One region of the Blautia sp. HCP3S3_C4 genome, then DNA from elsewhere that is predicted to be linked to it. Evidence: riboswitches for the same ligand, from Rfam matches in the RefSeq annotation. Region 1 holds a riboswitch; each other region holds the start of a gene.
The links. A riboswitch is a leader RNA that binds a small molecule or an ion and turns the genes downstream of it on or off. The one in region 1 is predicted to bind cobalamin.
Positions count from the first base shown of each region.

Region 2: it holds a riboswitch for cobalamin, as region 1 does, so the genes downstream of both, ACTNC6_RS07765 (sirohydrochlorin cobaltochelatase) here and ACTNC6_RS01140 (cysteine-rich small domain-containing protein) in region 1, are expected to answer to the same signal.
Region 3: it holds a riboswitch for cobalamin, as region 1 does, so the genes downstream of both, ACTNC6_RS08085 (ABC transporter substrate-binding protein) here and ACTNC6_RS01140 (cysteine-rich small domain-containing protein) in region 1, are expected to answer to the same signal.

Region 1 covers NZ_JBQHWF010000001.1:241,377-251,815, reverse strand. The annotation lists gene ACTNC6_RS01175 (BMC domain-containing protein) at 39-353, opposite strand; gene ACTNC6_RS01170 (zinc-binding dehydrogenase) at 381-1,595, opposite strand; gene ACTNC6_RS01165 (aldehyde dehydrogenase family protein) at 1,623-3,011, opposite strand; gene ACTNC6_RS01160 (class II aldolase/adducin family protein) at 3,041-3,910, opposite strand; gene ACTNC6_RS01155 (glycyl-radical enzyme activating protein) at 4,089-4,880, opposite strand; gene ACTNC6_RS01150 (glycyl radical protein) at 4,896-7,421, opposite strand; gene ACTNC6_RS01145 (phosphatase) at 7,729-8,451, shown strand; gene ACTNC6_RS01140 (cysteine-rich small domain-containing protein) at 8,572-8,865, opposite strand; cobalamin riboswitch at 9,142-9,334, opposite strand; gene ACTNC6_RS01135 (C40 family peptidase) at 9,514-10,439, opposite strand, start outside.
Region 2 covers NZ_JBQHWF010000006.1:150,546-160,984, reverse strand. The annotation lists gene loaP (antiterminator LoaP) at 135-668, opposite strand; gene glmS (glutamine--fructose-6-phosphate transaminase (isomerizing)) at 959-2,800, opposite strand; gene ACTNC6_RS07785 (ABC transporter ATP-binding protein) at 3,030-4,142, opposite strand; gene ACTNC6_RS07780 (FecCD family ABC transporter permease) at 4,147-5,166, opposite strand; gene ACTNC6_RS07775 (ABC transporter substrate-binding protein) at 5,186-6,334, opposite strand; gene ACTNC6_RS07770 (hypothetical protein) at 6,377-7,333, opposite strand; gene ACTNC6_RS07765 (sirohydrochlorin cobaltochelatase) at 7,518-8,921, opposite strand; cobalamin riboswitch at 9,123-9,298, opposite strand; partial or broken gene hisI (phosphoribosyl-AMP cyclohydrolase) at 9,400-9,720, opposite strand; gene hisB (imidazoleglycerol-phosphate dehydratase HisB) at 9,777-10,367, opposite strand; gene hisD (histidinol dehydrogenase) at 10,385-10,439, opposite strand, start outside.
Region 3 covers NZ_JBQHWF010000007.1:37,953-48,391, reverse strand. The annotation lists gene uraA (uracil permease) at 1-567, shown strand, start outside; gene ACTNC6_RS08100 (GntR family transcriptional regulator) at 702-1,073, shown strand; gene ACTNC6_RS08095 (ABC transporter ATP-binding protein) at 1,077-1,922, shown strand; gene ACTNC6_RS08090 (ABC-2 transporter permease) at 1,919-2,569, shown strand; cobalamin riboswitch at 2,648-2,924, shown strand; gene ACTNC6_RS08085 (ABC transporter substrate-binding protein) at 3,040-4,164, shown strand; gene ACTNC6_RS08080 (FecCD family ABC transporter permease) at 4,179-5,264, shown strand; gene ACTNC6_RS08075 (ABC transporter ATP-binding protein) at 5,264-6,019, shown strand; gene ACTNC6_RS08070 (CGGC domain-containing protein) at 6,087-6,440, shown strand; partial or broken gene ACTNC6_RS08065 (IS607 family transposase) at 6,839-7,483, shown strand; gene ACTNC6_RS08060 (RNA-guided endonuclease InsQ/TnpB family protein) at 7,446-8,609, shown strand; gene ACTNC6_RS08055 (hypothetical protein) at 8,787-9,011, shown strand; gene ACTNC6_RS08050 (NYN domain-containing protein) at 9,207-10,439, shown strand, end outside.

The DNA of each region.
Region 1 (10,439 bases):
AGTTACATCTTATCTTATAATTCAAGGATATGCAACTGTTATTGCTTATCCAGGGCGCTGATCTTCAGCATTTTCTCCGTTCCCTCTTCGGGATTCGGAATGATATAATGCTGTACCACACCAGTCATTCTGTTCGCAACTTCCATGCCTGCTTCCACAGCCGCTGTAACGTCCGTTACACTTCCTCTGAACTTGATGCAGACAAGGAGCGGCACCGGCAGGCTGTCAGCATTAGCTGGTTTATTCTTATCGAACACTTCCAGATGGACATTTGCTGCCTTGCATCCGGCATCGCCTGCTACAAAGGCTGTTGTAAGTCCAAATACCTCTAAAATTCCTACAGCTTCTGCCATTTTGTTTCTCCTCTATTGCCAGGCCTGTTATTTATTTACTACCGCGATCTTCAATCCTGTCATAGCCAGGTTTGTCTGAAGCGCCTCATTGATCTGCTCTAACGGGAATTTGTCAGTGATCAGTTCGGACATTGGCAGACCGATTGCATTTGCTCTCTTGAGGAAATCAAAGGTTGTAACATAATCTCTCAGAGTATATACCCAGGATCCAACCAGATTGATTTCTTTGGAGCAGAGATCAAAATGAGGATTGATCACTGCATCTCCACCATTGATAAAGAATCCAAGTTCGCAAAGACCGCCGCCATTGCGGATAAATTTATAAATATTTGCATGAGCCTTCGGGTTACCTGTACACTGGAAAGCGAAATCTGCAAGATGTCCGCCCTGTGCTTCCTTAACAGCCTCAGCCAGTGCTTCTGTTTCCTTGAAGTTCATAAAGTTAACGCTTGTTGTTGCGCCCATTCTCTTGGCAAACTCAAGACGTTTCTCATTTCCGTCTACAGCGCAGATATTTTCGATACCCATAGTACGAAGTACTGCGATACAGATCAGACCGATCGGTCCGCATCCCTGTACAACAACTCTGCTGTTGAAACGAAGGATTCCTGTTGTTTTTGCTCTCTCTACTGCATGTACAAGTACAGCACATGGCTCAATCAGGATTCGGGAATCCAAATCCAGATCACTTACATTAAAGAATGTAGTTCCAAAGCTTCCGCCTCTTAAGAAGATGTAATCTGAGAACCATCCGTTAAGATGTATATCATCATCCGGAAGAAGTCCGTATACGTCAGCACCGCCTACGTTTTTCTTGTTCAGGTCAAACATTGTGATATCAGGATCATCTTTAAAGATCATACAGGTAACAACCTTGTCACCAACCTTAACCGGTTTTCCGGCTGTATCTACTTTAACATTTTTACCCATTGCAACGATCTCACCTGTTCCCTCATGTCCGAGAGCTACAGGGATCAGATTAAACGGATCTCTCTTGAATTCATGTGCATCTGTACCGCAGACACCGCATCCCTCTACTTTAACCAGGATGTCATCATCTCCGATTGGAGGAATCGGGTATTCTTTCAGTTCAAAATGCTCTTTTTCTGTTAACACTGCTACTCTGGCTGTTTTAGGAATTGCACCGCTGTTGCTGGATGCAGCTGCTGCCGGTGCTGTTCCTGTCATGCCGGAGAGAACCTGTTTTACGATTTCTTCAATATTCACGTTATTCATATCCATGTTCTTTTCTCTCCTTTAATACACTGATTAACGAATGCATAAATTGTCTACCATTACGCAGCGTCTTCTCTTTGTAAATGTGCTTGCACTGGTAAGACCCTCGCCTGTACGGCTGGCAATTGTAAAGGTAGCATATCCTTCACCGCCAAATCCAAGTGCTGAATAAGACGGAGCATTCTTTACAAGAATTGCTGTATCAATTGCTTTTGCATATTTTGTGATATTATCGATATTCTTTGAATGAATATGCGCGGAATGGCGATTGCCATGCTCCAGCCATACTGCCTGTTCTACGGCATCATCAAAGTCTCTGGCTCTTACAACACCCAGGATTGGCATCATAAGCTCAGTTGTGATCAGCGGATGTTCCTTCGGTCCTTCAAATACAATACATCTGATATTTGCCGGCGCCTGTACACCGATCATAGAAAGAAGAGTCTTTGCATCACGGCCTACGCATTTACGGTTCAGTTTACCGCCTGCAAGAACAACTGATGTCAGCTTATCCTGCTCTTCCTTGGATGCAAGATAGCAGTCATTTTCGCTTACCAGGTAATGCATCAGTTCATCTACAATAGAAGATACTGCAACAATTTCCTTCTCAGCAATACATGGAAGGTTATTGTCAAATGTACATCCATTTACAATGTCCTGAGCTGCTTTACGGATATCTGCGGTCTCGTCAACCAGTGCCGGCGGGTTACCTGCTCCGGCTCCGATACCACGTTTACCAGAAGAAAGCACTGCAGTTACTACACCAGGGCCACCTGTTGCTACGATCAGATGAATATCCTTATGCTTCATCATAGTGTTGCTTGTTTCCAGAGTAGGTTTTTCAACTGTAACTGCGATATTGTCCGGGCCACCGTTTTCCAGAGAAGCCTCGTTCAGCAGATTGATCGCATAAATAGATGTTTTGACAGCTGCAGGATGAGGATTAAATACAACTGTATTTCCGCCTGCAAGCATACCCATAGTGTTGCACAGTACTGTCTCACTTGGATTTGTACACGGAGTAATGGCTCCGATCACACCAAAAGGTCCCATCTCAACAAGAGTCAGACCTCTGTCTCCTGTCCATGCAGTAGTTGTAATATCTTCTGTTCCAGGTGTCTTATCAGCAACAAGAATATGTTTCAGGATCTTATCTCCTACATTTCCCATTCCTGTTTCCTCAACACCCATACGTGCCAGAACTTCTGCATTATCTTTGATTTTTTTACGAATACAGGTAATAATTTTCTCTCTCTGATCCATGGACATCTTCTTAACGATCTGCTGAGATTTCTTCGCAGCCTCGATAGCATCATTCATATCTTTGAAGATTCCATGTTTACCGGTCGGAGCGTCTGCAATCTGCATCTTTGCCATTACTTCCTGTACAATTGACTGTACCATGTTCTCATTAATTGGCATGAGACTGTCCTCCTTAATCATTCAAATATTTATTTCATTCCCAGCTGTTCCATTACTCTTTTTGTGATCTCAGCAACTACCTGTGCATCGTTCTGTGCAGGAGTTTCTTCTGTACATCCACAGTCACCGCCAACAAAATCATACTGATATCCAGGGAATTTTTTGAATTCGCCGCCATCATGACATGCTCCGCCACAGTTATGGCAGTTCATACCGCCCTTGTTCTGGCAAAGGTTTGCCGGATGTTTACCAGCCATACCGAATTTACGACGGATTTCATACAGTTTCTTAATATTCTTCTCATCGAATTCCTTCGGGCCACCCAGTAATTTACTCTGATACAGAAGCTGTGCATAGAATTCTACAGATTCCATTTTCATGTAAGCTGCATTCAGGTCTGTGCTCCATGTCAATGCTCCGTGGTTTTCAAGAAGAACTGCATCAAAATATGGAAGATATTTTTCAAGATTGTCCGGAATCTCCATTGTAGAAGGTGTACCATATTCAGCGATCGGAACGCATCCAAGAGCGATAACTGCCTCTGGCATGATCGGCTGTGTAAGCGGAATACCTGCAATTGCAAAAGATGTTGCATATATAGGATGTGCATGTACAACAGATCCTACATCCGGTCTCTTCTCATATACTCTCATATGCATCTTGATCTCGGATGATGGTTTGAATCCCGGATTAGCCTGGATCACATTACCCTGGGCATCAACTTTACAGATAAACTCTGGTGTCATGAAGCCTTTGGAAACACCTGTTGGTGTGCAAAGGAATTCATTGTCATTTAATTTTACGGAGATATTTCCGTCGTTAGCTGCCACCATGTTGCGGTTGTAGATTCTTCTTCCGATGTCACAGATCTGTTTTTTGATTTCAAATTCGTTTACCATGCTCATTTTCCTCCTTAAGGCATTTGGTTCTTTGACGTTTCTTCACTGATCATAACATAATCCGCATAAAAAGTCAAGAGAACAGCGTTGTTTTGTGTTGTTTTTCACATCTTTTCTGTGTTGTTTTTGTTTGTTTTATATTTATGTGGATTCTGGATTCCACATATAATATTTATTTTTATCCTCCGATCTGGCAGTCAAGTGCGCAGACAGCATGTACCGCTTTTTTAAGGGTTTCCATATGCTCTTTTGTCGGAGGTTCGATATCTCCCATGAGATAGGGTCTTCCAAGGCCTTCATATTTATCCTGTCCTAATCTGTGGTAAGGCAGAAGATGTATCTTATCCACTCCGGGAAGAGTTGACGCAAATCTGGCAATCCCCTGAATCTCCTCTACCGTATCATTAAAAGTAGGAATTACCGGCACCCGGATCACCAGGTGAGTCTTACCTGAAACAGCAACCTTTCTGGCATTCTCCATCATCAATTCATTGGATTTCCCGGTAAAGGCTTTATGTTTTTCATGGTTTGTGTGCTTAATATCCATCAGATAGGTATCCAGATAAGGAAGGATCGCTTCTATGGTCTCCCAGGGTGCGCAGGCCATACTCTCAATTGCTGTAGTGATTCCCCGTTCCTTTGCTGCACGGAGCAGATCCCTGGCAAAATCAGGCTGGCACAGGCACTCGCCTCCCGAAAGCGTCATACCGCCCCCCGAACGATAGTAATAAGGCCTGTCCCTTTCCACCTCTTCGATCATCTCTCTGACTGTAGCGTCATAACCAATCACCTTATTTTCTCCCAGAACCTTCATATTCTGAATTCTGTATTCCTGGGATTCCGGGTTACAGCACCATTTGCATCTGAGCACACAGCCCTTCAGAAAAACAATAGTTCTTATTCCAGGTCCGTCATGGATAGAATATCGCTGGACATCAAACACCCTGCCCTTTGTATCCAAACAGTCCATGTTTTCCCCTCTCTGTTAAAATCCCTGCTCTGTACGGCGGATAATATCATCCTGCAGAGATCTGGAAAGTGTTGTAAACAGTGCACTGTAGCCAGCCACACGTACGACCAGATGTTTATACTTCTCAGGATGTTCCTGTGCATCCAGCAGAGTTTGTCTGTCAACTACATTAAACTGCATGTGCATGCCCTTCTGGTCAAAGTAGGAACGGATCAGTGCCACAAATTTCTCAAGTCCCTCCCGTCCTGAAAGAGCAGACGGATGGAATTTCTGATTAAACAAGGTTCCATTGGATACAATAAAATGATCCAGTCTTGCAACAGAAGATGCTGCTGCTGTCGGTCCCTTTACATCCTTGCCTGCTGACGGAGAAACTCCATCTGCCACAGGAGTATGTGCATATCTGCCGTCAGGAGTAGCTCCTGTCTGTCCGCCCAGCGGAACATTTGCAGATACCGGATAAAGTCCTGCCTGGAACTGTCCGCCCCTTGGATTCTTATAATTCTGAAGAGGCTTGGTATATGTATAGGCAACCTCTCTGGCAAAATAGTCAACCTCCGGAATGTCATTTCCGAATTTCGGAACCTCATCGATCATGTCGTGGATTTCTTTGAATCTGGAAAGCTTATCCGGTTCCGGCTTCATGCCGATCAGACTGTTAAGCACTGCAGCCGCTGTAGATGCATCCACATTCCGTCCTGCCGCCTTCATAGCCTTCAGGATCTCTGTTCCAATATCTCCGGCAGACTGGGCATCCAATCCTTTATCGTAGTTCCATATCAGTGCTTCTTTCAGCTCTTTCATGGAAATCTTCTTTTCATCATAAACCAGCTGGCGTACTGCAAAAAGACCATCTGCCATATTTGCGACACCAAAGCCCTGTGGTCCTGTGAAATTATAAACTGCACCGCCTTCCTGAACGGATTTGCCTTTTTTCAGGCAGTCATCCACCATACAGGAAAGGAATGGTAGCGGACATCTCTCCGCATGTGCCACATCAATGGCATTATCCGCATTTACAAGAAGTGAAATACAATATTCCATCTGTTTCTTGTAAGCATCAAAGAATTCCTCAAAGGTGTTCATCTGAGTCACATCGCCGGTAGGAATACCCACCATCTCACCCTTGTCCATACCATTGGAGAAAACAAGCTCCAGCGGACGGCACATATTGAAGAATGCAGCATCATGCCAGCCTTCTGTCTTACCTGCTTTCTGCGGTTCCACACATCCGATAATGTTATAGTCACGGGCATCTGCCAGGGAAAGTCCTCTGTTCTGCAATGCCGGAATGATCACCTCATCATTGTAATATGCCGGCAGTCCGATTCCTGTTCTGGTAAGCTCTGCAGCCTTGATCAGGAATTCATGAGGGGAACCGTTCCACACTCTTACAGAAAGGGAAGGCTGAGGCAGTCTTACATGCATGGAAGCCTGAATGCACATAATAGAAAGATCATTTGTCACATCTTCCCCTTCACTGTTCTGACCACCTGCGATCAGGTTCTGGAAAAGGCTGTAACCTGCAAATCCCTCTGCTGATGCCGCATCACGGCATTTATTCAGATCATTCAGTTTCACCCAGATACAGTCCATCAGTTCCTGTGCGTACTCTCTGGTGAGAGCACCTCTCTCCACATCCTTCTTATAATATGGATACATATACTGATCAAAACGTCCTGGAGAAATAGAGTGGCCACTGGATTCCATTTGTAACAGTTGCTGTATAAACCAGAATGACTGGCAGGCTTCATAAAAGCTGTCTGCACCCTTTCCCGGTACTCTGCTGCAGTTTGCAGCAATCTGAAGCAGTTCCTGTTTTCTGACAGGATCTGTACACTGTGACGCCATTTGCTCTGCAAGCTGTGCATAGCGATGTGCATAATCAATCACTGCCTGGCAGCTGATCAGTACAGCTTCCAGAAAATGAGATTTGCGGGCATAATCACCATCACCTACATTGCATTTTTTCAGTTCTTCCCGGGTTTTCTCCATAATACCCTCGAAACCGATTTCCAGTACCTCCCAGTATTTTACAGTAACATGTCCTACGCCATTATAGAAATAATTTCCAGGTGTAAAGATATTATGTTCGATAGCCTTAATGGCTTCCGGTGCCATATAGGAAGTAGCAAGTTCACTGGTTGTTCTTCCCTTCCAGTATTTATCTGCTTCCAGCAGATCAGCTTTAGTCTGCTCTGCAATATCAAATGGGTCAGCTGTTCTGGTAGCAACTGTGTCCAATTCAGCCTCCAGCCATTCATAGGAAAATTCCGGGAAGGTCTGACATCCTCTGGGAGCAATGGTACTGCTTCCTACAATCAATTCATTATCGCGGATGATAATCGGAATATGATGCAGAATATGTGCAAATGCTTTGGCCCTACGGGTAATGATCGGTTCGCCTTCCGTCTCCTTATAAGATTCCGTCAGAAGCTTCGCTCTGGAAGATTCAATCACCGGCATATGCTCATAAAGAGCATCTACCAGCTTCTGGATTCTCGGAGATTTGGGAATATCTGATGTTTGAAATTTTTCCATGTTTCTCCTTTCTCATGAAAGAGGAGTTTTTATCTTCGCATTGCCATTCCCGGCGCTCAGACAAATTTCTTTCACTTTTTTTCATGTACTCATGTAAAACCATTATACCTCATTCGCCTCATAAGGTCAACAAAAAACAACATATTTCAAACTGTTTCTATGTTGTTTTTTGTTTGAATTGTTTGTAAAATTTAGTTGTTTTTATTCCGAACCCCAATTGACAACCTTTCTTCTTTCTGTCATAATTGTTATATATATTTTTTCAGAATATCTCTGCAAAACAGTCATTAATTTTATTTAAAAGGGGATGATCCTTACGTATCTTGCAGATATCCATACACATTCCATTGCAAGCGGACACGGTACTTCCTGCACAATTTCCGATATGGCAAAAGAAGCCGGACGCAAAGGCATGAAGCTTCTGGGCATCACTGATCACGGTCCCGGTACTCTTGCTTCCGGCACATCTTCTTATTTCCGCGGGTTGCCATTCTGCCCCAGAAAGCGTTTTGGTGTAGAAGTACTTTATGGCGTAGAACTCAATATTCTGGACATTCAGGGACATGTAGATCTAAGTGATGAGCTGTTGTCTAATCTGGACTACGCTATCATAAGTATGCATGGCCAGAACTACAGATCCGGAACTGTCAAAGAGAATACTCTTGCATACCAGAATGCAATGAAGTATCCTGCCGTAAAGGTTCTGGGCCATTGTGATAACCCGGCTTTTCCGGTGGATTACGATGCACTGGCTTATACAGCCAGCAGAGAAAATGTAATTTTTGAAATCAACGAAGTCTCACTGACTCCCGGCGGATACCGCGGTGACACCAGGGCAAATAACGCAGAAATCCTTCGTTGCTGCCTTAAATATCAGCTTCCCATTGTTTTATCCAGCGACAGCCATGGAAAAGAGCATGTAGGAGATTTTACCTATGCAGCAGAGTTCGTTCACCAAACCGGCTTTCCCGAATCATTGATTCTGAACAATCAGATTCCCAGACTGAAGGTATTTCTTCAAACCCGTTAGTTGTTTCCAATATGTGTTCATACCATTTCTTATGCAGGTATACAAAAAAAGATCATCAACAGATATTTCTCATATAAATATCCATTGATGATCTTTTTTATTTTCACCGGTCAGCCAGCCTTACTGCTGATCTGCACGCATTTTCTTCATCAGCTCAGCCAGTTCCTGATATTTCCCGGTCACATATCCATAGTTCTTTCTCTTATGAGGAAGCTGACAGTTGGTACAGTCCTTCAGCCCACTGTCTGTATATCGAAAATTCCCACCGCATTGATCCCCCAGTGCATATAAAGGGCAATAACAAAACAAACAGTTAAAATCCTCAGGATCTGCTCCCTTATGGCAGGGAAAAAACTCACATTTTTTATGACTGAAAAAAGAATACTCTTTATCTTCCCAATATGGTTTTTCCATATCTTATTCCCTTCTTCCAAATAGGCAGACAACAGATCAATCTATGATTTTCTCCATAATAAAGAGGGAGCGATGCTACTCCGGGGTAGAAGATTAATCCGTTCATGAGTGCGCGGAGGGAACGAATATTTCCGAAGTAGTATCGCCTGCCATTTAATCATGTATAATTCATAAAGAACAGGCGCATTCCATAAAAAATGTCTGCCTTCGAAAAAGCAGACAACGCTCCGAAGCTGCGGATTCAACGGAGTTGGTTGTTACACTTTACACGGAAGTTTAACCTCGCCATACTAAGCAGGTTTCCTGGCTCCAGGCTCATCGCTCCTCTCTCCTTCTCATGCTATGGCACAATGGATCTGCGAGATTTGCTCCTCTGTTACAGTGACCGGATCGCTCAGGTTTCTCACCTGATTCCCTCTCTCTGTACTGTATAAATAACAGTATCAGCACTTAATATGTTCTATATGGAATTATACTGTCCTTATAATAGCATCACTGTTAGAGAATGTCAACTATTTGTCAAAGTTTTTCAGAAACTTTTTTATATACTTTTTAAAAATTTTTTCAAATAAAAAACCAGGCAACAACACATATGGACGTCACCCGGTCTTTCCTCATTATTTTTTATCGGATATAATCTTTTGCAGATTATACAAGTCTTCTTACTGATACAATTGTTCTGTATGCAGCGTTGTCGCTGATCTTAATGCCGTCTACAGAGTTGGATGCATGTACAATACGTCCATTTCCCATATAAATTGCCACATGGCCGCCATAACAGATCAGATCACCTGGCTGCGCATCTGCGTAAGATACTTCTGTTCCACAATTCTGCTGTTCATAAGAAGTTCTCGGAAGGCTTACTCCAAAGTTGGCATATACACTCTGTACAAATCCAGAACAGTCTGCACCACTTGTAAGACTTGTTCCTCCCCATACATATGGATTTCCCACAAACTGTGTAGCATAATCCACTACAGAAGAGCCTGAGCCTGAACCAGAAGAAGAATTGTCAGAATCAGAAGACTGTTCTTCTTCATAATCTTCCTTTGATACTGTATTGTCAGAATCAATAACATTGCCATACTCATCATATTCCACATCCTCACCGGACTGTGCATTATCAATGACATTGCCATCTTCATCATATTCTACATCGTCTGATCCCTCATAGTTATCTTCGTCTGTATCCTCATCTGTATTTTCAACCGGATTTCCATCCTCATCATACTCTACATCTTCTGAGTTTGCAGCTTCCTCTGCTGCAGCAGCTTCTTCTGCCGCCTGTCTTGCAGCTTCTTCCTCTGCCTGACGTCTGGCCTCTTCCTCTGCCGCAATACGCTCTGCTTCCAACTGCTGGATCTCTGCTGTCTGCTCTGCCAGAAGATTTGCATATTCTGTTGCCTGCTGCTGTGCATATGCGATTTCATTTTCATAATCAGCAGACTCAGATTTTTTCTGATCAATCTGGTACTGAAGAGTATAAGACTGCTCTTCATAAGAAGATTTCATCTCTTCCAGCTCTGCCTTATCAGACTCATACTGTGTTTTTAAATTATTTACTTCATCAATGG
Region 2 (10,439 bases), on a different contig from region 1:
CCTCTCCACTTACACGGTGTGATTCTGACAAATTCAAGAATACCCCGGCATTCCTGCTGCTATATGACTAGAATCCTGCGCCAAATCTCACTTATGTTAGACCTGATTACACTATAAAAGGCACCCCCGCAGGATTACATTTCCTGCAGGCATGCCTCTGTGTTTTTCTCTTTATTTTTTTCGATAATCTCCAGCCCTACCTTCATATCCACCGTCCTCCCGAACATATCCAGTGACAGCACCGCAATTCGCTTGTGTCTGTCAATTTTCCGGATGGCTCCTTCCATTCCCTGGAGGGGGCCGCTTATGATATGTACCTGGTCACCTTGGATGATTCCCTGGGAGAGCCGTACCAGCTGTTCTTTGTCTCCGCCCATGCGGATAAGCAGCTCCACTTCCTGGTCTGTAAGTGGGACGATGGTCTCTCCTGTGCCGATGATTCGGGTCATGCCTATGACATGTTTCAGGTTTTCCATGAGGGGTTCCAGATTTTCGGCAATTAAAAAGACATATCCGGGAAAGAGGATTCTTTCCTGAATATGCCATTGGCCTTGAAATCGTTTTTTCTGTTGATAGTAGGGGATAAAACAGCGCTCTAGAATGCGTCTGTCTATAGTCCGCTGACATTGGCAGCGGATATTTTCTTCGGTGCCTGTGCGCACCTGCATCACATACCACATAAACAGTTTTCCTCCATTTTGGGTATGCTTCGCCATTTCGTCTGCCAAAGGGCAAGCGAATCTTTTGTTCAAGATATGTCCATCCATACCTTTAAACGCGGCAAAGCGACGATTTAAAGAACATAGATTTCAGGATATGGACAGGAAGCTTTTCAGAACGATTCCTGTCACTTCATGTTGTATTATAATCATATTTGTATGATAATGCAACCTTTTGTGGAAAATTTGTGAACTTTTGCAGAATTCTGTATCATTATTGCCTGTGTTCACGTTCACTATTACTCCACAGTCACACTCTTAGCCAGGTTTCTCGGCTTGTCTACATCCAGGCCTTTGGCTACGCTGACGTAGTAGCCCAGGAGCTGTAAGGGAATCACTGCCAGTGAGGTGGCGAAGTGTTCGTCTGTCTTGGGGATGTATACGGTGAAGTCTGCGGTGTCTTCGATATTATAGTGGCCGAAGGTGGTCAGTCCCATAAGGTAGGCACCGCGGCTCTTGCATTCTACCATGTTGGAGATGGTTTTTTCATACAGGTGGTTCTGGGTCAGGATACCGATCACCAGGGTTCCCTCCTCAATGAGGGAGATGGTTCCGTGCTTCAGCTCTCCTGCTGCATAGGCCTCTGTATGTACATAGCTGACTTCCTTCATTTTCAGACTGCCCTCCATACTGATGGCATAGTCAATACCTCTGCCGATGAAAAAGGCATCCTTTGCATTGGCCTGTTTGGCTGCAAACCACTGGATCCGCTCTCTGTCATCCTCCAGGATCTTGCTGATCTTGTCCGGGATGGTCTGCAATTCTGTGATCAGTTCCTGATATTTTTCCTCGTCAAGCTCTCCTCTTACTTTACCGAACTGGATAGCCAGTGCATAGGCAGCGATCAGCTGGGTGCTGTAGGCCTTGGTGGTGGCTACGGAGATTTCCGGGCCTGCCAGAGTGTAGAATACGTTGTCTGCCTCTCTGGCGATGGAGGAACCTACTACATTGACAATTCCCAGGGTGCGCAGACCGTGTTTTTTGGATTCACGGAGTGCTGCCAGGCTGTCTGCAGTTTCTCCGGACTGGCTGACAATGATCACCAGACCGTTAGGATCCAGGATGGGATTTCTGTAGCGGAATTCAGATGCCAGATCCACACGTACCGGGATTCTGGCCAGGTCCTCGATCACATACTGAGCTGCCATTCCCACATGATAGGCAGAACCACAGGCTACAATATAAATCTGGCTGATCTTCTGGATGTCCTCTTCTGTAAGGCCCACCTCTGACAGATCGATAGCTCCGTCCTTTAATACGGAGTTCAGAGTATCCCGGACTGCCTTGGGCTGTTCGTGAATTTCCTTCATCATGAAATGCTCGAAGCCTGCCTTCTCTGCTGCCTCTGCATCCCACTCAATGGTCTTTTTCTCTTTCTGGATCTCATCTCCGTCCAGGTTGTAGAAGGTGATGTTACCTTTCTGTACACGGGCCATCTCCATGTTTCCGATATAATATACGTTTCTGGTGTATTTCAGGATAGCCGGCACATCGGAGGCGATGTAGGAGGCTCCCTCCTCTACACCCAGGATCATAGGGCTGTCCTTACGTGCCACATAGATTTCCCCAGGATAGTCCCTGAACATAATAGCCAGTGCGTAGGAGCCGCGGATGCGGACCATGGCGTGGTTGATGGCATCTACCGGTGTGCCCAGATATTTTTTGTAATAATAGTCTACCAGCTTGACTGCTACCTCTGTGTCTGTAGAGGAATAGAACTCATAGCCCTTGCGAATAAGCTTATCCTTCAGCTCCTGATAGTTCTCGATGATTCCGTTGTGGACAGCTACTACATTGCCATCATCACTCATATGGGGATGGGCGTTGATCTCAGAGGGTTCTCCATGGGTGGCCCATCTGGTATGTCCGATTCCACAGGTACCGGGTACGGATTCTCCATCGTTGGTTTTCTCTGCCAGAACCTTCAGTCTGCCCTTTGCTTTGATGATTTCTGTATTTTTGTCGCCGTCACGGACTGCTATTCCTGCTGAGTCATAGCCTCTGTACTCCAGTCTGGAGAGACCATGGAGCAGAATTGGCGCTGCCTGAGTGTTACCTGTATATCCTACAATTCCACACATTTTTTATTCCTCCCTGTCTAAATTGGAGCGTGTTTGTAAAATCATTCCCACAAATTGTGACGCACATCTTGTGGAAAGCATTTTTCAAACATACTCGAGTCAAACCTATCTCGTTATTCATATTCTAATTCTACACCGGATCAGATATTTACGATTTGTCCGATGGAAATATCGGAATTTATTCTATCACGTTGAAGTACAAATAGCAAGAAAAAAGCTCCGGAGTCCTTCAGGATTCCCGGAGCTTACCTGTTTCTTTGGCTTTTGCAAGCAGTTTTTTGTTCTTTTCATTCATTATTCCGAAGTCTGTAAGTGGACAGAGTACTGCCTCACACTCTCCCATGATCTGCAGGGCCTTTTCAAAGTTTTCATCAGAAATGATCTCAAAAGGCTTCTCTGCCACTACGGTTCCTGCCAGTGCGCTGGCCACCTGATAGTCTGCATCATTGGTATGGAGTACTCCTGCTGCAAAGGGGATTCCCAGACGCTGCAGTCTGCGGTATACGGGGATGCCGCTGCCATTTCCTCCAATGACAAATACCTGTGGTTTACCTGTAGGTGGTTCCATTTCCACACAGCCGAAGGAGGCATTGTAGCTTCCCTTGGTGATTCCGTAGAGTCTGCGGATATATTCAGAAGTGAAAATTTCTTCAGGTGTACCGTATTTTTCTATATATTCTCCGTGTACACAGATCACTTTGTCAGAAATTTTCTGAGCCAGATCCAGTTCATGGAGGGACATGATCACAGTAAGCTGGTTTTCCAGTACCATTTTTTTCAGGATGGTGAGAAGCTCCAGCTTGTGGCGGATGTCCAGGAAGGAAGTGGGCTCATCCAGTACGATAATCTCCGGCTCCTGGCAGATTGCCCTGGCCAGAAGGATCCTCTGACGCTGGCCGTCGCTGATGGCTGTGAAATTCCTGTCCTTCAGATCCCAGGCATGGACGGTCTCCATAGCTGCTCTGACCTTCTCTTTATCTGAGGCAGAAAGAATTCCCAGAGTACCTGTATAAGGATAACGTCCGGTTGCAACAATATCCTCGCAGGTCATAAGCTCCGGCCGCATGCGTTCCGTGAGAACTACAGCCAGCTTTCTGGATACCTCTTTGTTGGACATGCGGGCCATTTGCTGCTGTTCCAGATAGACAGTACCGCTGATGGTTGCCAGCTGTCTGGTAATGCTTTTGAGGATAGTAGATTTGCCGGCACCGTTAGGACCTATGAGTGTAAGGATTTCCCCTTTGTTCAGCTGGATATTGATCTCCCTGATCAGAGGCTTGCCCTCATAGCCTACAGTAAGCTGGTCTGTATGAAAAAAATAGGATTTATTTGTATTTTCCATAGTCTTATATCCTCTTCTGTCTGTGAATCATAATGTAAATAACCACCGGTGCGCCGAACACTGCGGTTACGGAGCTGATGCTGAGCTCTGTAGGTGCAAATACTGTTCTGGCGATCAGGTCACAGAACAGGCAGAATACTGCACCGCCCATAAAGCATGCAGGGATCACTAACAATGGTTTGGCTGTTTTTAACAGGCTTTTCACAATATGGGGCACTGCGATTCCCACAAAGGAAATAGGGCCTGCAAAAGCTGTGACACAGGCGGACAGCACACTGGATAAAAGGATCAGTCCGATGCGGAAAAGCTTGATATTTACTCCCATATTCTGGGCATAGACTTCCCCCAGCTGATAAGCGCTGATGGGCTTTGACATGAAAAATACGATGATCATGGCCAGGATCACTACTGCCGCCATAACTTTCACATTTCCCCAGGACATACCGGAGAAGCTTCCCAGTGACCAGTTATGGAGATTGACAATATTGGAGTCATCTGCAAAGGTGACCACAAAATCCGTGATGGCAGAACAGATGTATCCGATCATAACACCGCTGATGACCAGCATGGACATATTGTGGACCTTTTTTGCCACCAGCAGGACAAAACTCATGGAGATCATGGAGCCGATAAAGGCTGCAACGATCATGGCTGCGGATCCCATGGAAATGCCTCTGCTAAGGAAAAAGATCATAAGCATTGCCACTACCAGCTTGGCTCCTGAGGAGATTCCCAGTACAAAGGGGCCGGCTATGGGGTTATTGAAAAAGGTCTGCAGGAGAAATCCGGATACGGACAGGGCTCCTCCCAGGATGATGACAGCCAGGATCCTGGGCAGACGGATTTCCCATATAATATTGTAAGCGGTATCTGTTCCCTGATGCCTGAATATGATATTCAGGATCTCTCCCACTGACAGTGGGATGCTGCCGGCATTTACGTTCCATATGAAAAGGATCACCAGCAGCACTGCCAGGATAATAAAGGCAAAGCCGTACCGGGCTGTGCGTTTTCTGTCGTTCATAGGTTTCTTACTCCTGCAATTATTTAAGTTTATGCATATAGTTTAATTCATCCAGTGAATCATCCTCTGTGGTGAGAATGGTGTGAATGTCCTCAATCATGGTTCCCAGCCCTGTGGTTTCCTGGAAAAGGTTTTTGCCGGTACACCATACATTGCCATCTTTCACTGCTTTGAAATCTGCCAGCAGCTCGCTTTTTGCCAGCAGTTCACTGACAGAGGTCAGTTCTCCGTCAATGGTGCTGTTGTAGATAATATAATCTGCATCCTTTGCCTTGGCGTAAAATTCTTCCATCTGCATGTTCATAGTGGACAGGGCATTGTCACTTTCACCGGTATCAGGTACATAGGTGCCTCCGGCCAGATGGATCATCTCAGATACATAGTCATTGCTTTTACGCACATTGACTGCACCTGTGGAATTGATGTAAAAGAAAGCTACGGTTTTGCCGGTATCCTTGTCATCAGAGGACAGAACCTTGTCCAGCTTGTCGGTCTGTTCCTTGAATACCTTCTCTGCCACATCCTCCTTGCCCAGAAGGACTGCATAAAGCTTCATCCATTCTGTTCTGCCCAGAGGATGGGGCTCATAGCTGGAGCGCTCTACCATCACAGGGATGCCGAACTGTTCCAGCTTCTCCTGTACTTCCGGGTTGTGATGAATCATAGTGGACTCAATAGCCAGATCGCAGCCTTCGTTCAGGATCAGTTCGTAATCCGGGGCATTGTATTTGCCTGCGTAGATCATATGGCCGGCTTCCATGGCATCTTTGGCTTCCTGGATATACCAGCCATTTTCCTTGGTGCCTGAAAGACGGATATTGTCGATGCCGTCAATAGCCCGGAAAAGATCCATGGCTGAGGTTGCTACCAGATAAATATTGTCCAGTGGCTGCTGCAGTACTGTTATGTTTTTGTCCAGTCCCTCAGGGGCTTCTTTGCCCTCTGGTACCAGCAGGTACTGTCCCTCATCCACAATGGTGATCAGTGTATATCCGTCGTTATAATAGTCTACACTGAATTCCTGGGCATAGCTGAGCTCCATACTGTGGTCATAGGTCAGACCCGGGAGCTCTGCCGGGGTCTTGTCCTCTGCTGCAGCCTGTACGGTGAAGGTACAGGCACAGAGCAGAGTAATGGCTGTGAATAGGTATAGTAGATATTTTTTCATAATTATTCTGTATTTCTTGCTTTCGTTTATTCTTGATGATTTTTACTTTTCTGCTTTCTTATCTGCTTCCTTTAATGTAGAGGAATCAAAGTTCAGGGTATAGTCGATTTCATGAGGGGTGCTCATGGCTGTGGTATCGGCAGTTACTGCCAGCTCTGTATCGAAAGCACTTACCGGGATCTCGAAGGTGGAATTACCGTCCTTGTTTACAGGCTCGTATTTCTGGTTATCCACTATCATATAGTCATAGTTCGGGCTGCTCCATACGATGGTAGCTGTAGCCTTGTCGCCCTTGATGCTGATGGCTGCAGGAGAATCCACGGTGGCTCTGCCGGAACCGCCTGTGAGAGTTACCTCTGCAGTATAGTCTCCGTCCTCAACACCAAGATCTGCTATTTTCTTACCTGTATACTCTTTTTTGGAATCTTCGGCATCGCTGCTTTCTGCAGAGTCATCCTTTACAGGATCCTTGACGCTGACCTTGTGGTCATACCATTTTCCTTTTTCTCCAAGAATGGCAACGTCAAACTCCTCATCAATGGCAGGTACAGGGATATCGAAGCCGTATACTTCTTCTGTCATTCCGTCACTGTATTTTACAGTATCTGTGGTAGGATCAAGGATTTCGGCTCCGTCTTTGGCAGCATCTTCTGCAGTTCCAGCAAAGAGGTTGACGATCTTTTTGGATACCAGGCTCACATGGATTGTCATTTTGCCGTCTTTTACAGTAAGGGTTCCCTTTTTGTCATTGGCTTCATTTACATGGAACATACTGCTGTCTGTATCAAACTCAGCTGTGTAAACCCCATCCTCCAGAACTGCGGAGTCTGCAGTATCCTTGGCATCACTGTCTTTGGTATCTGCGTCTTTGACATCTGTCTCCTTGCTGTCCGCTGCTTCTGTGGTTTCTTTTGTTTCTGCCAGTACAGGGCTGGTACCGATCAAAGCTGCTGACATGGTCAGAGCAGATAAAAATAATACGAATGAACGTCTTTTCATAATAATGTCTTCCTTTCTGTTACCTGTCTGTTACATAAAATGTCTGGGTAAAATGTATCCGTCCCAGACTTTGCCTCAGACTTAATATCTACATAATACATCTGCCCGGAAACTATTGCAAGTATCCGGGCAGATTCTGTTGCCTGTACCGGTTATCCGTCAGGCCTGATTTTATTTAATTTGATTATTCAGCATCTGCTTCTTCTGTTGCTGTTTCATCTGCTGCTTCATTTTTTGATGCAGTTTCATCATCTGCTGCTTCAGCGTTCTCATCTGCAGCTGCATTATCTGTTGCTCCCAGGGAGTCGATTGCTGCTTTTGTATGAGCTACATACAGATCTTCTACTGCTGCAATTCTTCCAAGTCCTTCGATCTGGTAGTCAACACTGTCGAAATCTCCGGATGCTACAAACTGGCTCTTCCAGGAATCTTCATCATCGCCGGCCATATCGTTGTTTGCATGGTCACCTGCAACAACCATCAGAGGACGAAGGATTACATTCTTGAATCCTGCTTCTTTTACCTTTTCAATTACTTTATCGCATGCGGTATCTTCCGGTTCACCTTCAACAGTACCGATGAAAGCGTTTGTGAATCCAAGATCATCCATCTGTGTCTGCATCTGGTCGTAGGTTACATTTGCTGTATGGGAAGTACCATGTCCCATGAATACAAATGCTGTACCAGCATCTGCGGCTGCCTTCATATCATCGAATCCGGCTACCTTGCAGGCTTCATCTGTAATTGCCTGGGCAACTGCTTTCTTGTCATCGTTGATCACGGTAGCGTCATCGCCAACTTCACCAAGCATTGGCTCTGCGATTGCTACAGATTCAAATTTATCTTTGTATCCATCAATTGCTTCTGTCATTTCATCGTACTCAGCACCATGCATCAGATGAGTAGGCTGCACAACCAGGTTCTTAACACCGTTAGCTACTGCACGGTCCAGTGCCTGCTGCATGTTGTCGATTACTTCGTTATCTCTTGCCTGTACATGGTTGATGATGATCTGTGCTGTAAAAGCTCTTCTTACAGACCAGTCCGGATATGCTGCTGCCAGTGCATCCTCAATACCTTTGACATCTTCTGCACGGCTGTCGTTAAAGGATGTACCAAAGCTTACTACTAAAAGCTCGTTTTCACCGATTTCATCCTGGTTGCGAGGATCATCCTTGGAAGCATCTCCTGTGTCACGTCCGAAGTAGTCAGGATCTGCATTTTCACCTGTTACCAGTTCTTTCTGTGCATCTGTCAGCTTATCCCATGCTTCTTTGGCTGCCTTACAGTCATCATCTGTTGTGTCTGTTCTTTCCTGAACATAGATTTTATCGATCAGTGCGCCAACCTCATCAGCTGCCTTCTGGTCATCGGAAGAAGCATCAGCATCTGCGGAAGCATCATCTGTAGCTTCTGCAGCATCAGCTGCTGTATCATCTGTAGCTTCTGCGTCATCTGTAGCAGCTGCGTCATCGGCGGATTCTTCTGTAGCTGCGTCCTCAGCAAATGCAACTGTGCCGGTAGCTGCTGTCATAGAGCAAGTCATTGATACTGCTAACAATAAGGCTAACATAGATTTTCTTTTCATGGTGTTTATCCTCTTTTAATAATTAAATATTTCCGGACAGATGTATGCAAAGAAAAACAGCCGCATCTCTGCAGCTGTTACTTTTCTCATTATACACGGTTTGTATCGGATTTCGTAAATACCGGACATAACATAAACATCCGGCAGGATACGATAAGAACTATGTAAGTCATGAGAACAAAGGTACTGTAAACCGCAGACCCCAAATTCCACGCTAAGGCAGATCTCCTGACTTCGTTCATCGCTGCTTCTCCCTTCCCGGTAAACCAGTGGTTCTGAAAAACAGCTCCCTTACACAGTGACGGTATCGTTCCGGATTCTCACCGGATTCCCTTTTGCACATCCATTAGGATGTAACCTTAACGTTATAACTCTTGCACATATTCAATTCGGATACTCTTTTTTTACCACAAATTTTACAGATTGTCAAGAATAAGACGAAAATTACCAAAAATCGTTTCGTATTTTTCAGACATTTTCAACCCTGGTACAGTGGTTTGAAAAAGCAGGTTCGGTTTCCGGTGTGGCAGGCAGCTCCTACCTGGTCTACTTTTGCCAGGATGGTGTCGTTGTCGCAGTCCAGGGTAAGGGATTTCACATATTGGAGATGTCCAGAGGTCAGACCCTTGGTCCACAGTTCATTGCGGCTTCTGCTCCAGTAGGTCATTTTTCCTGTCTCCACAGTGGTATTGTAGGCCTCTTCATTCATATAAGCCAGCATTAGTACTTCACCAGTCTCATAGTCCTGTGCGATCACTGGTACCATTCCGTCGCTGTTCAGCTTGAAATCTGCCCAGGTAAAGGCCTTCTCCTCAGATTGTGCAGGATGGATTTTCTTATTCATATGTGCCTCCTTTATGCCAGACTTCCCTTTGTGGAAAGTACGTCTGTGATCCGTGGGTCATAGGAGGTAGCTGCGTCCAGTGCCTTGGCGAAGCTTTTGAACATGGCTTCTGCTACATGATGATTGTTGCCACCGCTTAAGACTTTGATGTGCAGGTTCATGCCGCAGGAATAGGAAACAGCGTAGAAAAACTCCTTCACCATTTCTGTAGACATATCTCCGATCCGGTCAGCGGTAAACTCTGCATCCCAGGCAAAATAGGGTCTGCCGGACAGGTCAATGGCGCAGAGCACCAGGGATTCATCCATAGGAAGGATGCAGCTTCCGTAGCGTTTTATGCCCTTTTTGTCACCGATTGCCTCTTTTAATGCTGTTCCCAGTACAATTCCGGTGTCCTCAATGGTGTGGTGGTCATCTACCTGCAGATCTCCCTTTACTTTTACGTTCAGGTCAAAAAGTCCGTGTCTGGTAAAGCCGTCCAGCATGTGGTCAAAAAATCCTACGCCTGTCTCAATATGAGAACATCCGGTTCCGTCCAGGCTGATCGTTAATTTCATCTGTGTTTCTTTTGTATTTCTCTCTACCGAAGCTTCTCTGGCCATTGTATGTCTCCTTCTGATTAGTTTTCTTCTTCCTCAAAACGTACTGCAATGGAGTTTGCATGTGCAGTCAGC
Region 3 (10,439 bases), on a different contig from region 1:
ATCTTCCCGGCACTTCTTCTGGTAACATCCGAGCATATCGGACATCAGATCGTAACCAGCAAGATTGTAGGGAAAGATCTGCTGAAAGAACCAGGCTTACATCGTTCTCTTTTTGCAGACTTCTTTTCTACAACTCTGTCTGCATGTATGGGTTCTGTACCCACAACTACTTATGGTGAGAATATTGGTGTTATGGCCATGACAAAGGTTTACAGTGTGCAGGTAATCGGAGGTGCGGCTGTTCTCTCTATCTGCTGTTCCTTCCTTGGAAAACTGGCAGCACTGATCAATACCATTCCCGGTCCTGTAATCGGAGGAATTTCTTTCCTACTCTATGGTATGATCGGTACATCAGGACTTCGTATGCTGGTAGATAATAAGGTAGATTACGGTAAATCCAGAAACCTGACACTGACCTCTGTTGTATTTATCGTAGGTCTTTCCGGAATCTCCCTGAATCTGGGAAATGTAAAACTGACAGGCATGGTACTGGCATGTGTTGTAGGTATGGCACTGAGCCTGGTGTTCTATATTCTGGACAAGCTACATCTGACAAATGATCAGTGATATTGGATAACTGATATATAAATGAACGAAAACCTTCGGGCAGGAATGTCCGGAGGTTTTTGTGTATAACAGTATAAAACAGTTGACAACAGTTATGCACTGTTATATACTGTTTACAGATGGAGGAGAAACATATGCATATAATAATCAATAATTCATCCATGGTACCTATTTATGAACAGATCATAGACCAGATTAAGTCTGCGATTATCAGAGGAGAGTTACAGCCGGACACTGTATTACCTTCAGTACGCAGTTTGTCAAAGGAACTGAAGATCAGTGCCCTGACTGTGAAGAAAGCCTACGACAATCTGGAAGAAGAAGGATTTACCGTCACTGTTCATGGAAAAGGAACCTACGTTGCAGCCACAAATAAAAACCTGATGAGGGAAGAACAGCTCAAAGAAGTAGAACATGATCTGGAGCAGGCAATCATGAAGGGCAGAAGATGTGGACTGAACGATGAGGAAATCAGAAATCTTTTTGAAATGATCATGGAGGACTAAGACATGTTGAAAATCAGTCATTTGCAGAAACATTACAGAGGTTTTTCGCTGGACTGTTCTATGGAAGTACAGCCTGGGATGATTACAGGACTTATTGGAAGAAATGGTTCCGGGAAATCCACCACATTTAAAGCTTTGCTCGGCTTGATTCATCCGGATGGCGGAGAGATAGAGGTCTTTGGGAAAAAGGCAGAAGAGCTTAAGCCGGAGGATAAGCAGAAACTGGCAGTTGTTTTTGCAGATTCAGGCTTCAGTATGTATCTGACAGCAGCGGGCGTGGCAAATATTATGAAAAGCATATATCCGGATTTTGACAGAGAGAAATTCCTGCAGCAGTGCAGAAGATTCAATCTGCCCACAGACAAGAAAATCAAAGAATTTTCCACTGGTATGAAAGCAAAGTTTAAAGTACTGGCAGCATTAAGCCATAAGGCAGAACTGCTGATTCTGGATGAGCCCACAGTTGGTCTGGATGTGATCGCCAGGGATGAGGTGCTGAACATGCTGAGAGAATATATGGAAGAAAATGAAAGCAGTTCTATTCTGATCAGTTCACATATTTCATCAGATCTGGAGAGTCTTTGTGACGATTTTTATATGATCCATGCCGGAAAAATTATCCTTCATGAGGATACAGATGTACTGCTGTCAGATTATGCAGTTCTTAAAGTTTCAGAAGAAGAGTACGAAAAACTGGATCAGCAATACCTTATTAAGATTCGGAAAGAAGCTTATGGATACAGGTGTCTGACAAACCAGAAACAATTTTATATGGAAAATTATCCGGATGTTGTAATTGAGAATGGAAAGATTGATGATCTGGTAGTGATGATGGAGGAACAGGTATGAAGGGATTATTTGTAAAGGATATAGAACTGATGAAACAGCAGAAACAGTCTTTTATCCTGGTTATTGTAATGGGAGTCATCCTGAATCTGGCAGGAAGCGGGAGCGTCAGTTTTGCTATAGGATATTTTATGATTGCCACAGCAATTTTTGCCATTACGACTATAAGTTATGATGAGTTTGATAATGGTCTTGCATTTCTTATGACCTTGCCGGTTACCAGAAAACAGTATGTGGCGGAGAAATATCTGCTGGGAGCAGGGCTTACGGCTGCAGCGTGGGGAATTGAAGCAATAACGGGAGTGATCTGTAAAGGTGTGGCAGAGCTTCAGGGGTGCCTGAGTGAGAAAATTATTGACACTCTGATATACATTCCACTGGCGCTTCTTATGTTGTCAGTATCGCTCCCGCTTGTAATACATTTTGGAGCAGAAAAAGGACGTTATATTGCAATGGTCATGTGGGCTATTATAATTGCCGTAGTTTATATTCTGATAAAAACAATGGGACTTTCAGCAGACGCAGTCGGTGCATGGCTGAATGGACTGAAATGGGGAATGGTATTGGCCGGAGTTGTATTATTTACAGTAATTGTATATATGGGATCTTTTTGGATTGGTGTCCGGCTTATGGAGAAGAAAGAATTCTGATGTGTCTCGAATATGGTTGTAATTATAAAAGCAGTGTGCTAAAATTATATCAGCGTAATTGAATAGCTGTTAAGTGAACATTATCATACGCAGATTTTGTGTATGATAATGTGAGAGGGAATCAGGTGAAATGCCTGAACGGTTGCGGCCACTGTATACAGAAAAAAAGCGGGATTGTAATATGTCATTGCATAAATATGTGAGAAGGCGGAATCCGGCTGTCAGAGAGTATCTGGAAATATTTCTGATACAATATTCATGAACTGCTGAAGCATGGATGTTGTATCAGTTTTTATTTTATGGGAACTTTCTGTGATCTGTGAGTCAGGAAACCTGCCTGACAGCGTAAAGAAGGAGCTTCCGTAAAAAGTATCCGTTATTCTTATCACTTCTATTTTACTTTTTCTGAAGTCTCATCTTTTCGGTTACACGAACAGGTAAATAACATATACGAAAAGAGAGGAAGTCAAATGAAAAACAGGTATTTATCCACAAGAATCATGGCAATTATGATGGCAGCAGCTATGGCAGTTTCCGCAGCTCCGGCAGCTTTTGCAGCAGAGAGAGCAGACTCTGAGACAATCAAAGAGGACAATCAGCCGGCAGCAGATGCAGACTCTGATACACAGGAAGATGCAGACGCACAGGATTCAGCAGATGCAGATAAGACAGCAGACGCAGAAGGTACAAAGACAGAATATCCTCTGACCATCACAACCTATGATTATGATGGAAATGAAATCGAAACAACCTATGAAAAGGCACCGGAGAAAGTTCTTGCTGTATATCAGGGAAGCATTGAAACCATGCTTGCACTTGGCCTGGAAGACCGTCTGGTAGCTACTGCAGGTCTTGACAATGAAGTTCCGGATGAACTTAAAGATGCATTTTCAAAAACAAATTATCTTGATGAATTTACCCCATCCCTTGAGACTGTAACGATGTTGGAGCCAGACATGATCTTATCCTGGAGCTCCCTGTTTTCTGATAAAAATCTCGGAAATGTAACAGACTGGATTGACAAAGGCTGCAACACTTATTACAACACAAACACACGCCCTGACGGAGACAGAACTCTGGAAAATGAATTTACAGACATCTTAAATCTTGGAAAGATTTTTGATGTACAGGACAAAGCACAGGCAATCGTAGATGATGCAAAGGCAGTGATCGATAAAACTCTTACAGCAACAGCAGATGTAGAAGAGAAACCAAGCGTAATGGTTCTGGAACCTCTTGGAGAAGATATCACAAACTATGGTGCAAAGAGCCTTGGTGGAGATATGGTAACACAACTGGGTGCGACTCTGGCAAACCCGGATGCTTCTACAGCAGGAAAAGAAGATATCATTGCAGCAAACCCTGATGTGATTTTTGTTGTATACATGCCATATGCAGGTGATGATCCGGAAACTGTAAAAGAAAGCCAGCTTGCCGTTATCAAGGATGACGAAGCACTTCAGAGCCTTGACGCTGTAAAGAACGGTCGTGTTTATCCGATCATGCTCAGTGAAATGTACGCAAGTGCAACACGTACACAGGATGGTATTGAAACTTTCGCAAAAGGATTATATCCGGATGTGAATTTTGACTGATTGAGGACATAACAGTGAAAGAACAGGTTTCACAGACAAAAAAAGGCAGTGTGCTCAGGACATCCATGTATGTGGCAGTTCTTATCGGGCTTGCGGCATTTTTGATTTTTTCCATTCTTGCAGCAATCACTTTTGGAAATGCAGATCTGTTACTGAAAGATGTTTACAGTGTCATTGCATATAAATTGTTTCATATCAAAAGCCTGTCCGCCTATGCAGAAGGCGCAGTTCACGATGTTGTGTGGCTGATCCGGCTGCCCAGAGTCCTGCTGGCTCTGGCAGTTGGAATGGCTCTTTCCGTCTGTGGCGTAGTTATGCAGGCGATTGTCCAGAACCCACTGGCAGATCCGTATGTACTTGGTATTTCATCCGGTGCATCCTTTGGTGCAACACTGGCGATCATGCTTGGAGTTGGTGGATTTCTCGGTGGAAACTCAGTTGGTGTTACTGCATTTATTGGTGCAATGGTCACTTCTTTTGCAGTAATTGCCATTGCAAACATGGGCGGAAAAGCTACTTCTGCCAAACTGATCCTTGCCGGAATGGCTGTCAGTGCGGTATGTTCTGCTTTTTCCAATTTTGTTATCTATATCACCAATGACAAAAATGCAGCAACAGAAGTAATGAAGTGGACGATGGGAAGCCTTGCAGGCGCAAGCTGGAGCAGAGTAGGTGTAATGCTTCCTGTTACATTGATCTGTGTAATTATTTTCTGGACGCAATATCGTAATCTGAATCTGATGCTGTTAGGAGATGATGTATCGATCACACTGGGAACTGATTTGCACAGGCTGAGAACTTTTTATCTGATCGTTGCTTCTGTAATGATTGGGTTTGCAGTATATTGTGCGGGTGTGATCGGCTTTGTAGGACTTGTGATCCCTCATGTGATCAGAATCCTGTTTGGAACAGACCACAGAAGATTACTGCCATTAAGTGCACTGCTTGGTGCATCATTCCTGATCTGGTGTGATGTGGCATGTCGTGTGATCCTGAAGAATTCTGAGATGCCGATCGGTGTGCTGGTATCCATTATCGGTGCTCCATGCTTTATTTATCTGCTTGTGCGGAAATCCTATGGATTTGGAGGTAGTAAGTAATGAAAATCACTACAGAAGATATTCAGGTTGGATTTCACGCCAGACAGATACTGAAGGGAATTTCCATAGAGTCAAAGGATAAGGAACTGGTAGGGATCATCGGACCAAACGGAAGCGGAAAATCTACATTATTAAAATGCATCTACCGTATCCTGAAGCCAGATGCAGGTGCCGTTTATTTGGACGGCGAAGAACTCCATTCCATGAGCGTAAAAAGCTCCGCCAGAAAAATGGCAGTTGTGGCACAGCACAATTACTACAACTTTGATTTTACCGTACGGGAAGTCGTGTTGATGGGACGTGCACCTCATAAGAAAGCATTGGAACGGGATAATGCAAAAGATTACCGGATTGTTGAAGAAGCACTGAAAACGGTACAGATGGATGCATTTGCGGATCGCACATTTTCTACGCTGTCAGGTGGAGAGCAGCAGAGGGTTATTCTGGCAAGAGCACTTGCACAGCAGACACCTGCACTGATCCTTGATGAGCCGACTAACCATCTGGATATCACACATCAGATCATGCTGATGGAACTGGTAAAGAAACTTAACGTAACTGTAATATCAGCTATCCATGACCTGAATATTGCGGCGGCATACTGTGATAAGATTTATGTATTGAAAGATGGTGTGCTGGAAGGATATGGAACTCCACAGGAAGTACTCACTCAGGAGCTGATCAAAAGGATTTACCAGGTAGATTCGGAAGTGGTAAATGACAGCCGCGGGAAGATGCATATTTTATTTTTATAATATGAGAATTGACAGGCCAGAGTCAGAAAAAATTTTGACTCTGGCCTGTTGTATATGGAGGAAAAAGATGAATAAGATAGGAATTTTAACGTGTATTCATTCTAATAATGTATGCGCCAGAGTCGGATGCCTGGCAGCATTTCAGAACAGAACTGATTTCTTTCAGGATTATCCGGAAGATACCTGTCTGGCAGCAATGATGACCTGCAATGGATGCAAAGACGCCAACCCGACAGACCCCATAGAAGACAAAGGAATCCTGGAAAAGATAGACAGACTGGTCAGCGAAAAGATCAGTGCCATCCACGTAGGTGTCTGTCGTCTTCCGGATGGAAAGCATGAATGTCCAAGGATGACACAGATCTGCAATATGATAGAAGAACGTGGAATCAAAGTGATCAGAGGAACACATAAAGAATAAAAAAGTTTCTATACAATTTATAAAATAAAAAGAATATAAAATGCCTTGAAAATAAGAGTAAGTAATGCTAACATAAGTATAAAGCATATTTCTCTTATATTTCAAGGCATTTTTGCCGTCTGATTATTCTAATCTCAATTCAGAAATCCATGCTTTTAATTCCAGTTAATTATGAAAAGCAGGAGCTGAGAAGTGATAAGAATAGCACAAAATGTTCTTTGACTCCTGCGGAAAACAGGAGGTATTGCCAATGGCAAAAAGAAAGAACAAAAAAATTACTGTGAAAAGAAACCGATTGAAGGGTTATTAGCAACTAAATATAAATTATAAAATTATATAAGAACATGTTGAGTTTTATAAGATATTAGGGTGGAATATTATTGAAAGGAGTTGATACTTTGAGTAAATATTATTCTATACATGAATTTTCAAAAATTATAGGCGTATCTGCCCAGACATTACGAAATGGGGATGCCAATGGAAAACTTCATCCGCATCATACTACAGTAAGTGGCTATAGATATTATTCTGATGAGTAACTCAACCAGGTAATAAATGTAAAGCCTAAAAACCGCATTACAATTGGATATTGTCGCGTTTCAAGCCATAAACAGAAAGATGATATGGAAAGACAGATTGATAATGTTAAGACATATCTTTTGGCAAAAGGACAGCCATTTGAGGTAATAAGTGATATCGGTTCCGGGATTAATTATAAGAAAAAAGGACTTCAGGAATTGATCAGGCGAATATCTCAAAATCAGGTTGAAAAGGTTGTTGTTTTATATAAAGATCGGCTATTACGATTTGGTTTTGAGCTGATAGAATATATCGCTTCACTTTATAATTGTGAGATTGAGATTATTGATAATACTGAAAAATCCGAACAGCAGGAACTTGTTGAGGATCTGGTTCAGATAATCACAGTATTCAGTTGTAAATTACAAGGAAAACGAGCGGATAAAGCTAAGAAACTTATCCGTGAACTGATACAGGAGGAAACAGATGGTAAAAGCCATAAAAGTAATGTTGATACCAAATAATGTACAGAAAACTAAGATGTTTCAGTACGCAGGTGCTTCAAGATTTGCTTATAACTGGGCTTTGGCCAGGGAAATAGAAAACTATGAAAAAGGTGAAAAATTCATTTCAGATGCAGAACTCAGAAAAGAATTTACAAAGCTTAGACATTCTGATGAATATGCATGGTTACTGAGTATTTCAAATAATGTAACCAAACAGGCGATCAAAGATGCCTGTACTGCTTATAAGAATTTTTTCAAAGGTTTGCAGAAATTTCCAAGATTCAAGTCAAAAAAGAGATCAATGCCGAAGTTCTATCAGGACAACGTTAAGATACGATTCAGTAATACCCACGTTAAATTTGAAGGCTTTTCCTCCAGCAGGAAGGCAAATAAGCAAAAAATGAATTGGGTAAGACTTGCAGAACATGGAAGGATTCCGACAGATGCTAAATATATGAATCCGCGAATATCCTTTGACGGATTGAACTGGTGGATCAGCGTATGTGTAGAATTTCCTGACTGCAGGGAAACACTTAATGATGACGGAGTCGGCATAGACTTGGGAATCAAAGATCTGGCGATCTGTTCTGATGGAACTAAGTATAAGAACATCAATAAGAGTCAGAAAATAAAGAAATTAGAAAAACAGAAACGCAGATTACAGCGTAGTATCTCTCGTTCTTACGAGAAAAATAAAAAAGGAGAAAGTTACTGTAAAACAAATAATGTAATCAAAAAGGAAAAACTTTTATTAAAACGAAATCACAGATTAACAAATATCCGTAAAAATTATTTAAATCAGACCATATCGGAGATCGTAGATCGAAAACCAAGATTTATATGTATTGAAGATCTGAATGTCAGCGGAATGATGAAAAACAGACATTTATCCAAAGCAGTTCAGGCACAGGGGTTTTTCCGGTTTAGAAAACAGCTTGAATATAAGTGCAGCGATAAAGGGATCCAGCTTATTGTGGCTGATCGGTTTTATCCATCATCAAAGCTTTGCAGCTGTTGTGGAAACATCAAAAAAGATCTGAAGTTATCTGACAGAGTTTATAGATGTGCGTGTGGGAATATGATTGACAGAGATTTCCAGGCATCTATAAATCTCAAGACTTATGGAGAAAAATTTGCAGGTTGACACTGAAACGTTAATGCAAATATGTACGGATACGTTAGTCCGGAATTTACGCCTATGGAGAGTACAAGAACTTGTGAGTAGATAGATATTTATATCATCAAAAGCATACTCGTTGAAGTAGGAATGAAACATAGAAGTTTATAACTTTTTTATAAGTTTTCAGTAACGGTAGTCGCTATGAGTATATTTGAATATAACGAGGAAGAGGAAAAAAGAAAACTCAGGAAAGCTGAGTATGAAGCTGGTATGGCAGAAGGAGTAATGAAAACTAAAAAAGAAACAGCAATTTCATTGGCTGAAATGGGATTATCCGTGCAGCAGATTACTCAGGGAGTAAAAGTAGAAGAAAAGACTGTATATAAGTGGCTGAATGAAAAAAAGAATATGAAAACCACATATTAAAAATAATGGAAGCGGAGTCCACATTAACTGTAAATGTGGACTCTTTTGGACTAAATGAACACATAAAAACACAACCCTATTGGATTTATCTATATCAGTATGTTAAAATAATTAATTGATAAAGGATTTTAACAGATGAAGCGATAAAAGAATAACTACTGATTTTATAAAGAAAAAGGAGTTTTTAAATATACTATGGAGAAACTTGTTATTGGTATCCTTGCCCACGTAGATGCAGGTAAGACTACGTTGTCGGAGGGAATTTTATATTTAACGGGAAAAATCCGTAAGCTGGGGCGGGTGGATCATAAGGATGCGTATCTGGACACCTATAACCTGGAACGGGAACGAGGAATTACGATTTTTTCCAAGCAGGCGGAGTTTGAACTGGGAAACAGGGGGATAACTCTGCTGGATACGCCGGGACATGTGGATTTCTCAGCGGAAATGGAGAGAACACTTCAGGTTCTGGATTATGCCATCCTTGTAATCAATGGAGCGGATGGTGTGCAGGGGCATACCATGACGTTATGGAGACTTCTGGCAAGATACCAGATTCCGACGTTCCTGTTTATCAATAAAATGGACCAGGATGGAACAGATAAAGAGAAACTTCTGGCAGAATTAAAGAAGCGATTAAGTGATAATTGCGTTGATTTCACCTGGGAAAAATCAGCTCTGCATTCTCAGTTTCTGGAAGATGTTTCTGTCTGCGATGAGGAACTGCTTGAAAAATACCTGGAAACAGAGAAAATATCAACATCAGATATCCAAAAAGTAATCAAAGAGCGAAAACTTTTCCCATGTTTCTTTGGCTCTGCGCTGAAAATGACAGGTGTAGAAGAATTCCTCCATGGTTTGGAAAAATACTGCGAGACACCGACATATCCGTCTGAGTTCGGGGCAAAAGTATTCAAGATTGCCAGAGACGATCAGGGCAATCGTTTAAGCTATATGAAAATCACAGGTGGAACATTGAAGGTGAAGGAACTTCTTACAGATACAGAGAAAGCGGATCAGATCCGTATTTATTCCGGTGCGAAATTTGAGCTTGCAAAGGAAGCTCCTGCAGGAACTATCTGTGCAGTGACCGGCCTTTCCCAGACACATCCGGGACAGGGATTTGGGATTGAACGGGAATCTGAGATGCCGGTTCTGGAACCTGTATTAAATTACAGAATTCTGCTTCCTGAGGACTGTGATGTTCACCAGATGCTGAAGAAACTCAAAGAGCTGGAAGAGGAGGAACCGGAGCTTCACATTGTATGGAATGAGCAGCTTGGAGAAATCCATGCCATGCTGATGGGTGAGGTTCAGATTGAGATATTAAAGCATCTGATCTGGGAACGTTTCCATGTAGCAGTAGAGTTTGGCACAGGAAATATCGTATATAAAGAAACAATCGCAGAGCCGGTAGAAGGTGTAGGC